DNA from 3 places in the Psychromonas saccharinae genome. Region 1 is predicted to be linked to each of the others. Evidence: predicted binding sites of a transcription regulator. Region 1 holds the regulator's gene; each other region holds the start of a gene.
The links. Region 1 encodes LexA, which represses DNA repair genes until DNA is damaged. Its sites were predicted from a motif close to TACTGTATNNNNATACAGTA; they were not measured.
Positions count from the first base shown of each region.

Region 2: a site for LexA is predicted at 1,913-1,932, ahead of ACR30L_RS12335 (SulA-like leucine-rich domain-containing protein). Genes of this name have one in related genera too.
Region 3: a site for LexA is predicted at 1,248-1,267, ahead of ACR30L_RS07665 (DNA topoisomerase III). Genes of this name have one in related genera too.

Region 1 is NZ_CP195153.1:4,444,053-4,447,347, reverse strand. It holds gene gspM (type II secretion system protein GspM) at 1-195, shown strand, start outside; gene ACR30L_RS19880 (type II secretion system protein N) at 222-974, shown strand; gene lexA (transcriptional repressor LexA) at 1,092-1,721, shown strand; gene ACR30L_RS19870 (sensor domain-containing diguanylate cyclase) at 1,952-3,190, shown strand.
Region 2 is NZ_CP195153.1:2,779,639-2,782,933, forward strand. It holds gene ACR30L_RS12330 (bifunctional metallophosphatase/5'-nucleotidase) at 1-1,450, opposite strand, end outside; gene ACR30L_RS12335 (SulA-like leucine-rich domain-containing protein) at 1,954-2,361, shown strand; gene ACR30L_RS12340 (YaeP family protein) at 2,497-2,697, shown strand; gene serS (serine--tRNA ligase) at 2,957-3,295, opposite strand, start outside.
Region 3 is NZ_CP195153.1:1,731,340-1,734,634, reverse strand. It holds gene ACR30L_RS07665 (DNA topoisomerase III) at 1-1,240, opposite strand, end outside; gene ACR30L_RS07660 (EAL domain-containing protein) at 1,568-2,437, shown strand; gene ACR30L_RS07655 (hypothetical protein) at 2,523-2,891, shown strand; gene ACR30L_RS07650 (VF530 family DNA-binding protein) at 2,961-3,281, shown strand.

The sequences.
Region 1 (3,295 bases):
GGGATTAATTTTTCCCGTATAGAAAGTAAAACGGATCAAGTCGAGGTTGTTATTACCGATATTGAATTTGATCAATTTATATTGTGGTTAACGAATTTGAGTAATCAAAATTTCATTTCAGTTGTATCGACGGATTTTTCAAAAATAGATCCGCTCGGACATGTAAAAGTTAATCGTTTAGTGTTGGCTAACTAATAAAAAATTAAAGAGATAATATCCGCATGAAGATAAAGATTATTTTACTATTGGTTGTACTGTATCTAGGGTCATTGTTGATTACTTTACCTGTACAACAGGTGGTGCGTTTTATTCCTCAAAACAGTGGTGTCACTATTGGAGCAGTGTCGGGGACTTTATGGGATGGCCAAGCAAACCATATTAATTACAATAACGAATTTCAATTACAAGCAGTAAAATGGGAATTCGATTGGTTGGCATTACTAGGTTTAAAATTAAAATTTGATATCGATTTTCATAATGGTGTTCAGGCCATGTCTGGTAAAGGCGCGGTGCTATACGGTTTTTCGGGGTGGTCCGCAGAAAATGTTGTCGTAGATATGAGTGCAGCAGAGTTGATGTCCTACGCCAATATTACTGTACCTGCTGAGATTACTGGCGATCTCTCCCTTGTTATAAAATACGCATCCCAGGGTGATCCCTATTGTGATGAAGTTGATGGGTTTGCGGTTTGGAATAATGCTAACGTAAATAGCGAACTTGGAGAAGTTGATCTTAAATCGGCGCATATTGATTTAAGTTGTGATGCGGGTCAATTAGTCGGAGATATAGAGCAAAAATCAGAAGAACTAACCACAACGGGTAAATTCCTATTAAAAGAAAATGGTTTATATCAACTTCAAGGGTTATTAAAACCCGGTGAGCAGCTTAATTCAAATATTAAAGAGGTTTTCTCTTGGGTTGGTGCTAAAAATAAAAATGGCGAGACTGTGCTTAATTTTAATGGAAAGTTGTAGTAGAAGCGTAAAATTTTCTTTTATTGTCTCTTTTTTAATAAAAACGCCCATTGTAGCTAGTATAAATTAGTGTGTGGATATACACTGTTTGTAATTACAGCCTATATAGGGGGAGTTATGAAAGAATTAACTAAACGTCAAAGTGAAGTGTTGGATGTTATTCAAGACTGTATTGAAAAAACAGGCCGCCCACCAACACGTGTTGAATTAGCAAAAATTCTTGGTTTTAGAAGTGCGAATGCTGCTGAAGAACACCTTAAAGCATTAGCACGCAAAGGTGCTATTGAGGTTGTATCTGGTACATCTCGTGGTATTCGGGTATTAGATAAATTCAAAAAACCGACTCAAGAAGCTGAAGAAGGCTTGCCGTTGATTGGTAAAGTTGCAGCTGGAGAACCCATCCTCGCTCAGGAACACGTTGAGTCTCATTACAACGTCGATCCTTCTTTATTTCACCCTAATGCCGATTTCTTGTTACGTGTGCAGGGTGAAAGTATGAAAGATATTGGAATTATGGATGGAGATTTACTTGCCGTGCATAAAACGCAAGATATTAATAATGGTCAAGTTGTTGTCGCTCGTGTTGAAGATGATGTTACCGTTAAGCGTTTTTACCGCGAAGGCAGTAACGTCACTCTGAAGGCTGAAAATAGTAAATTTTCGCCTATTAAAGTCGATTTAGAGTACCAGTCATTTGATATTGAAGGCATTGCAGTTGGTGTGATCCGTAATACTGATTGGATGTAATAGTGATCTTTGTTTTTACCTCATCTTAAAATGAATGTTAATGACTCGTTTATTTTGCAATAATAGTGGCTTGTTATTGCAATCAATACGTTGCATTCATTATCCAACAATCTATCAATAGTTAAATATCTCGCTTTGAACGTTAAATAGTTGTTCGATAAACATAATATTGGTATACACTTGATTATAATTATTAAGCAATGGGAGTGCTTTTTTAGATTATCATGGATATGCCTGAAATAAGTATCGATTCTACATACGGCGTTATTATCATACAAGATATGAAAGTCATGTCGGTTGATGATAACTATGCGCGGATTTACGGTTATAGCTCTTCTGAAGAGTTACTTGCTAGTATTGATTCTTTTCTTGATCTGATTAGCCCTAAATTTCATGCTCAAGCTATTCAAAACTGTGATGATTTTATTTCTGGTAAAATGTCTTCGCGTGGACAGACTTTTCAAAATATTGATCGTCATGGACGCGAATTTACTGTTTTTTCTATTGTTCATGTTATCGAATGGGAAAATAGTCCTGCAATACAAACTACCGTTATCGATTTAACGCCGCTAGTTGAGATGAAAAGTCAACTTCAAGAAAATTATCAGAATTACAGAAACTTAATTCTAAATTCTACGCAGGCTATTGTTCTACATAGAAATTTTGTTCCTATTTTAGTTAATCAATCGTGGTCAAATGTCATGAGGGCTACATCGCCTGAATTTGTATTATCTCAGCAAAGTATTTTAGACAGACTGCCTGTTGGATGTAGAGATCATGCAATACAACGTAATGAAGCGCTTATTGCAGGCGTTAAACTTGAAAGTGAAAATATCATTGCAGAGTGTTTGTGTTATGACGGTGAAAAACGATGGTTTAAAATTACTGACAATGTGATTTATTGGGATGGATTACCAGCAGTTCAGGGAATTTTAGAAGATATAACCGAGAAAATGTTGCTAGAGAAAGAGTTGCTGTATAAGGCAACCCACGATCAATTAACGAACCTGTTTAATCGTTCTGCTATTTATGATTGGTTAGAAGTGCAATATAGAGAAACCAAGCCAATTGGCTGTTTATTAATTGATATTGATGATTTTAAACAAGTAAATGATAATTATGGGCATCAACAAGGTGATCATGTTATTGCGTATTTTGCGAGTATCTTATTGGATATCGTTGCTGAAAATGGAGTTGCAGGACGTTGGGGAGGTGAAGAATTTATTGTTTTTCTACCAAACACCTCTTTTGAGGGGGTAACGAGCATTGCCGAAAAAATTAGAATGCGATTGCATAATCATCGCTTTTCTTGGCAGCAAAGTGAGTTTATTGTCACCGTGAGTATTGGCGTTAGCTTCTCGTTAGATAATCAATGTCGAACGGCGAGTGAATTAATAAAAGAAGCCGATACATTACTTTATTTGAGTAAAGGGAGTGGCAAAAATAAAGTAAATAGCCTTTATAACTAGCATGGCTTACCTGCTGACGTGATCAATGCGTTGAGTATATTTCTGCAGCACATTAGATGTTACTATTTGTTTTTCTTTCTCGATAGCCAATAAAGATGTCTACTC
Region 2 (3,295 bases), 1.7 Mb from region 1:
TTTGGATATCATATTGCGAGATATCACCTTCTTCTTTTCCAGCCGCCTCGTAGGCCGCAGGTGGGAAGTATGCTAAATCATCTGCACTGGTTGAACCCGCAGGATAGGCATAATATCCGATATCAGCACGAATACCGCCACCATTCTTAAGAGAGATTTGAACCGAGTCATCGTACAACCTTGCATACCAAAGGTTAGCGTCAGCAGTTAAATCACCTAGGTTAACTTCTTCAGTACGTACATAACCCCTTGTCCCGTTGATATATACATCAGTATGCCCTTGTACATTACCTTCGGCCGCTAATAATAAATCTTCAACAGCAGAGACAATACTATTCACAGCCGTATTAACAGTACCACCAAGATCAATATCACTTGCGTATGGACCACTAATATCATCGTCAATAGTCGATGTTAAAAGGTTTCCCTGTTCATCAAAACCAACGACTAAACGACCAAGGTATTTATAATCACCATCAACATTCACAACGGGTACTTGATAGCCATCTGGGTTGGTTTTATAAACGGGATAACTGTCCGCAGCTTCATCACCATCTAGAAGATCATCGCCATCATTTGCAAGCAATGTATTTGATCCACCTGCAACAATAATATCGACATCAGTTAAAAGTGTTGCCAACTCTTCTTCAACTGAAATTTGTTGCATATGTGCCAGTAAGATAATTTTATTTATCCCTTGAGCAGTTAACTCATCCACTTTCTCCTGAATAATAGCAGCCAATTCGGCCGTATCATCACTTTCCGGTGTGACAGTAATATCTTCAGTTGATGTGATATCTTCTTCTGTCGGCGTAGTTGCTCCAATAATCCCAATGGTTTCTCCGTCCACTTCAATAATTGTGGTTCCCGCAAGGCTATTAGGAATAGTACTGGCTACCTGTCCATCATCAACGACATAATTTGCGGTATTAGTGTCTGCAGAAAAGTCTAAATTAACACTTAAATAGGGAAATTGAGTACCAACATAATCGGATGTTTCACCACCGGATTCGGTTGCAATAAACTCAGCAAATGCAGCGGTACCTTCATCAAGATCATGATTACCAACCGCTGAAGCTTGCAACCCCATCTCATTTAACATTGCAATGTGTGCACGACCGCCACCAGGGATACCAATACTTTCAATATCTGACATCGAATCATCTTCAGCAGCTGCATACAAAGAACCAGGAATTAGGTTATCTCCTGAACTGAGAAATAATGTGTTATTAGGATATTCACTCGTAAGTGCAGAAACATTACTAGCGAACGTGCCCGCATAGGCAAGTGCATCAGAGGTTGAACCATCAATATCGGCAACGTGTAATAGTTGTAATGTAAAAGCAGCTTCTTCTACATCATCATCGTCCTCATCAATACATCCAGATAGTGCCAGTGATATTGATAAAGCAAGTGGTGCCATTACCCATTTTTTTTTATTATCAATCATGTTGTTCTCCATTAATTCCATTCATTATTGGCGTTATTAAAAGCCAACGTTTTTTTAGTCAGAAAATTATTTATCCATATCCATTAATTTCCTGATTAATTAATACCGATCTTGACCATGTTATATGTCAGCCGTATTACGGTTTCCATAAAACAATGTAAAAGTGAGGTCAAATTGATATTAACAATCATTACTATTACACATAACTAAAATGCTGACTAGTTAGACAATAAAAAAACAACAATTATTTTATTAAAAAGAAATAGCATATTCCCACCGCTAAACATCAGATGCTATTTATGCTCAATATTTTATTACTCCTGCCGATAATAAGGTATGCCCCTTTCTTTTACTGCTTGTAAATCGGGCTAAATGTTTCTAAAACAGACGGAACTTGTTTGAAATACGACCATTTATTCTAATTAATTGAATAAATGACTTGATAAATAACCAATATCAATATACTGTTAATCCATACAGTGTTTATTTAAACAGGTGATTTTATGTTAACAAATTATATGCAAAACAATACTCAGCACACACCAGCTAGCGTTATTATTCCTAACAACGCATTGCCATCGCTAACCATTTCCTATGATATTGAAAACTATTATTCACTGTTATCTCATATCACTCGTGATGTAGAGCAACGCTGGATCCTATTTATCGCTCCACCAGGAAAACCAAATGTCACCTTTTTACAACAAGCAGGAATACACAAAAATCGCATAATCACACTACCCCAAAATAAAATTGGTGATCATAGCGAACTACTTAAATCCACACTAAAAAGTGGTAATTATTCAACGGTAGTGACTTGGTTAACTGATTGTGATGCTTCATTACAAAATGAATTATCTGAACTTGCACTCGCATCAAATAGCAAATGTTTTGTCTACTGCACGCAATAATTTGATTAGTTTCGTTACAAAATTAGTTATAGTATTATTTGCTACTCACTTTTAATGTTGCCAAATACAGGCAGGACAAAAAGTAGTTAAAAATTTCAACAATATTAATGACATTGTAAATAATGAGAGAACTGTATGTATCCCTATAGCGAAAAAACAAAAAACTTAATTAATCAAATCGGCAGCGGCGATGTAGGTTATATACCAAAAGCAATTACCTGTGCGATTAAAAATTTAGACTTAATAGCTGCTAATGAAGATTTACCAGAAGATGTTCGCAATCAAGCTGCTTTCGCTGCAGCGAATCTTGCATTAAGTGATTATAATGATGACTAATAAGCCATCTCAATTGTGTTAAATATGAGAACCACATTTAATACGGGAAAAAGTGTTTAGTTCGAATCGAAAGTGGAGGTAAATAGTTGTTTCATTTTATGGCACTTTCAACAAAAAACAAAAATTTTGCCCCGTAAAATAAAGCAATTAATTATCGCGATTGGCACAAATTCTATTACTTTACTTATTAACACTGACACAACAAAAAAGGAGCTAAATTAGCTCCTTTTTTGTTGTATGAAATACCACAAGAATCAATTTAACCGATATGAGTTAAACCACCCATATAGTTTTGTAACACCTTAGGTACTTCAATACGACCATCTTCAAGTTGATAGTTTTCTAATACAGCAACAAGCGTACGACCCACCGCTAAGCCTGAACCGTTTAAAGTATGAATAAGTTCTGGTTTTTTAGCACCTACCGGACGGAAACGAGCCTGAAGACGACGCGCTTGGAAATCACCAACATTCGAACATGAAGATATTTCGCGGTAAGTTTTCTGCGCTGGCACCCATACTTCTAGATCATAGGTTTTCGTTGCACTAAAGCCCATGTCTCCAGTACAAAGTACAACACGGCGGAATGGTAATTCGAG
Region 3 (3,295 bases), 1.8 Mb from region 1:
GTTTAGCAATTAAATCGTATATATTTTGTGCAGTTTTATCTAGATTACTCAATGACTTATGTTTATCCGTTGGAATAATCGCGTGATGGGCATCAACTTTACTATCGTTCCAAGCCCGTCCTTTAATGGATAAATTTGCGTTATCCACAACTTGTTGTAGTGACTTTTGGTTATTGTGAATAGCCTTGAACACAGAGCTAGCCTGACTATGATGATTGCGCGGTAAATATCGAGAATCTGAACGAGGATAAGTTATTAACTTCTCTTTTTCATATAAATTTTGACAAATATCCAATACCTGTTGTGCGCTATAGTGATAACGTTTTGCCGCCGCAATCTGTAATGCAGATAAATTATAAGGTAATGGTGCAATTTGCTTTTTATTTTTAGCCGTATACGCCGTCACTAAAGCAGGTTGATTTGTTATTCGCGTCGCAACATTTTCGGCTAAGCCTTTAACGACAACACGCCCCTCTTCATCTTGATATTTTTCACACGCTTCGCTGGGTTTCCACTTTGCAGTAAATAATTCATTATTAGGCGAGTTATTCGTTTGTAGATGCGCCAACACTTCATAAAAAGGCTTACTTACAAATTCTTCAATCTGAAGATCACGCCTTGCGACTAGTCCTAATAACGGAGTTTGCACTCTACCGACGGAAATAACTCCGCGATAACCGGACTTTTGTGCTTGTAATGTATATACGCGAGTAAGATTTAAGCCGTAAAGCCAATCAGCTCGTGTTCTCGCCAAAGCCGATGTTGATAGTGCAATAAATTCTTGATTCGACCGTAATGCTTGCAATGAACGTTTTACCGCATTGGTCGTTAAATCACTAATTAAACAACGTTCAACTTGTTTTAATTTCGCTCCTTTAACGCCACTAAAATGGATCACCTCATCGACTAATAATTGCCCTTCGCGATCTGGATCACCTACATGAACAAGATGGTCTGCTTGTTTAATTAATTTCTTAAGAATGGTTAATTGTTTACTGGTTTTTGGATTGGATTTTAATTTCCATTCTTGAGGAATAATGGGAAGGTGTTCAAACTGCCATTTTTTATAAGCTGGATCATAAGCTTCAGGATCAACTTGAGTAAGTAAATGCCCGATACACCAACTTACCACATCCCCATTACCAACATAGATACACCCTTCTGCTTTACGATGTGGTTTAGGTAATGCATCGACAACGGCACGCGCAAGGCTTGGCTTTTCAGCAATATAAAGTTTCATAAACACCAACTGTTTTTATAAACAGTATATTGAGTTTTTAATCAAATTCAAGTTAATCACTAAAAAGTCTGCTCCAATGCTTCTTTGTTTACCTAAAATTGCTAATTGCCACAGAAGGATTAGATATAAAAAAAACAAAAGTTTCACTCAATATATTTTCAAATAAGGCGATAATACTATTACAGAATAAATGTAACTCATCTAAATCAAGGTGTTATTACAATAGTTTATTAACACGATTATTTTGATAAATAGGCTTTCTATTGAATTAACTATTTATCATATACGACCCACTTATAACTAAAATAAAAAATGTAAGGATACATAATGGCCGTTGAGTTAGAACCTTTTTTCCAGCCAATTATTGATGTTAATAATGGGTTGATTGCTTATAATGAAGTGCTTGCTCGGAAAAAAAGACAAGATACTGGTCGATATGTTTCTGCAGGTGCTATTTTTTCTTCCCCTGCACTATCATTGAATCAAATTTTACGATTTGATAAACAAGTAAGATTTAAAGCATTTGAAAAATATAAAACCTATGATGGTGACGCTCATCTATCCATCAACATATCGCCGAACTGGTTTAATGAACATGCGCCTTTTCTTAAATTAGCAGAACATGAAATTCCAACATTAAGCATGCTGAATGACTGTGGCATCGATCCCCAGCGAATTGTTATTGAGTTAACTGAATATGCGGGTGATAAAGCCCTAATCCAACATTTTGTCAACGCTTACCGAAAAATGGGCGCTAAGATTGCGATTGATGATTTTGGCACGGGATTTTCTCAAATCGATAGATTAATCGAAATTGAACCCGATATTATTAAATTAGATATGAGTTTATTCCAACGTTCACTTATCAGTAATTACACGTTAGACCTAATTAAAGTGATTGCCAGCTTTGCTAAAAAAACACACAGTGAACTCATTTTCGAAGGTATTGAAACTATCGAACAGTATAAAATTGCAGTGGATTCAGGAGCAGATCTTGTTCAAGGTTATTTATTCTCGCAAGCTAAACCCGAATTTTTTCAAGACAATCATTTTGCCGAAAAAATAAAAACATTGTCTCCTCAAAAACACACTATCCTATCGAGTCCGAACAATCACGAGGATAGAGCTGAACAATGGCGAAATAAACATGTTAGTGCATCGTCAAGGTACTCGAGCGGTAAAACTATCCTAAACTAAAAAGCATTAATCTATTCGATGATTTAAATTGTGTTTTTGTAGGGTATAATTATTGTTATAGGATCTTTTCACTTGGAGAATAACAATGCGGATCATAGCTAGCATATTATTATCAACTGCCTTACTCGTCACTGGGTTTCCTATTTTTGCTGCGGAATCTCAGAGCAATATATCGACTAAATGGGATAATGCTAAGAATTCAACCCAAAAAGCATTACAACAAAGTAAAGAAGCCGGTTCAGCTATTTGGGAAGCCAGTAAAGAAAGCTCTCAAGAAATATGGTCCGATAGTAAAGAAATGAGTGAGCAAGTTTGGGATGATGTGAAGGAAAAAAGTGCCACCGTCGTTGAAAAAGGTCAAACACTATTAAAAAAAGGTAGTGATAAAATGGGCAATCTACTAGAAAATGAAGCAGAAGAAGTTCAACCTGAAAACACCGATATCATGCTTTAATTTATAACAACACTCCAGTTTACTGATCGTTCCTGTTACAATCTCGTTTTTTTAATAATTGGATATAAAATGAATAACGATCCCCTCCATGGCGTTAAGCTCGAACAAATATTAATTGCGCTAGAAAAAGAGCTAGGCTGGGAAAAAATGGGGACGCTATTAAATATCCGCTGTTTTATTAATAATCCACGTCTTAAATCTAGTTTAAAGTTTCTCAGACAAACTCCTTGGGCACGCAGTAAAGTTGAAATTTTGTATCTCAAAACGTTTTGTAGTAAACATAAGGAAACTGGCAAATTAATTCGTGCTATTCTGGCTCAAAAACAAAACAATCCAACAATTAAAAATGACCAGCCAGAAAGCTTTAGCTGGCCTAAAATTAAGCATTAAACGAAATAATAACA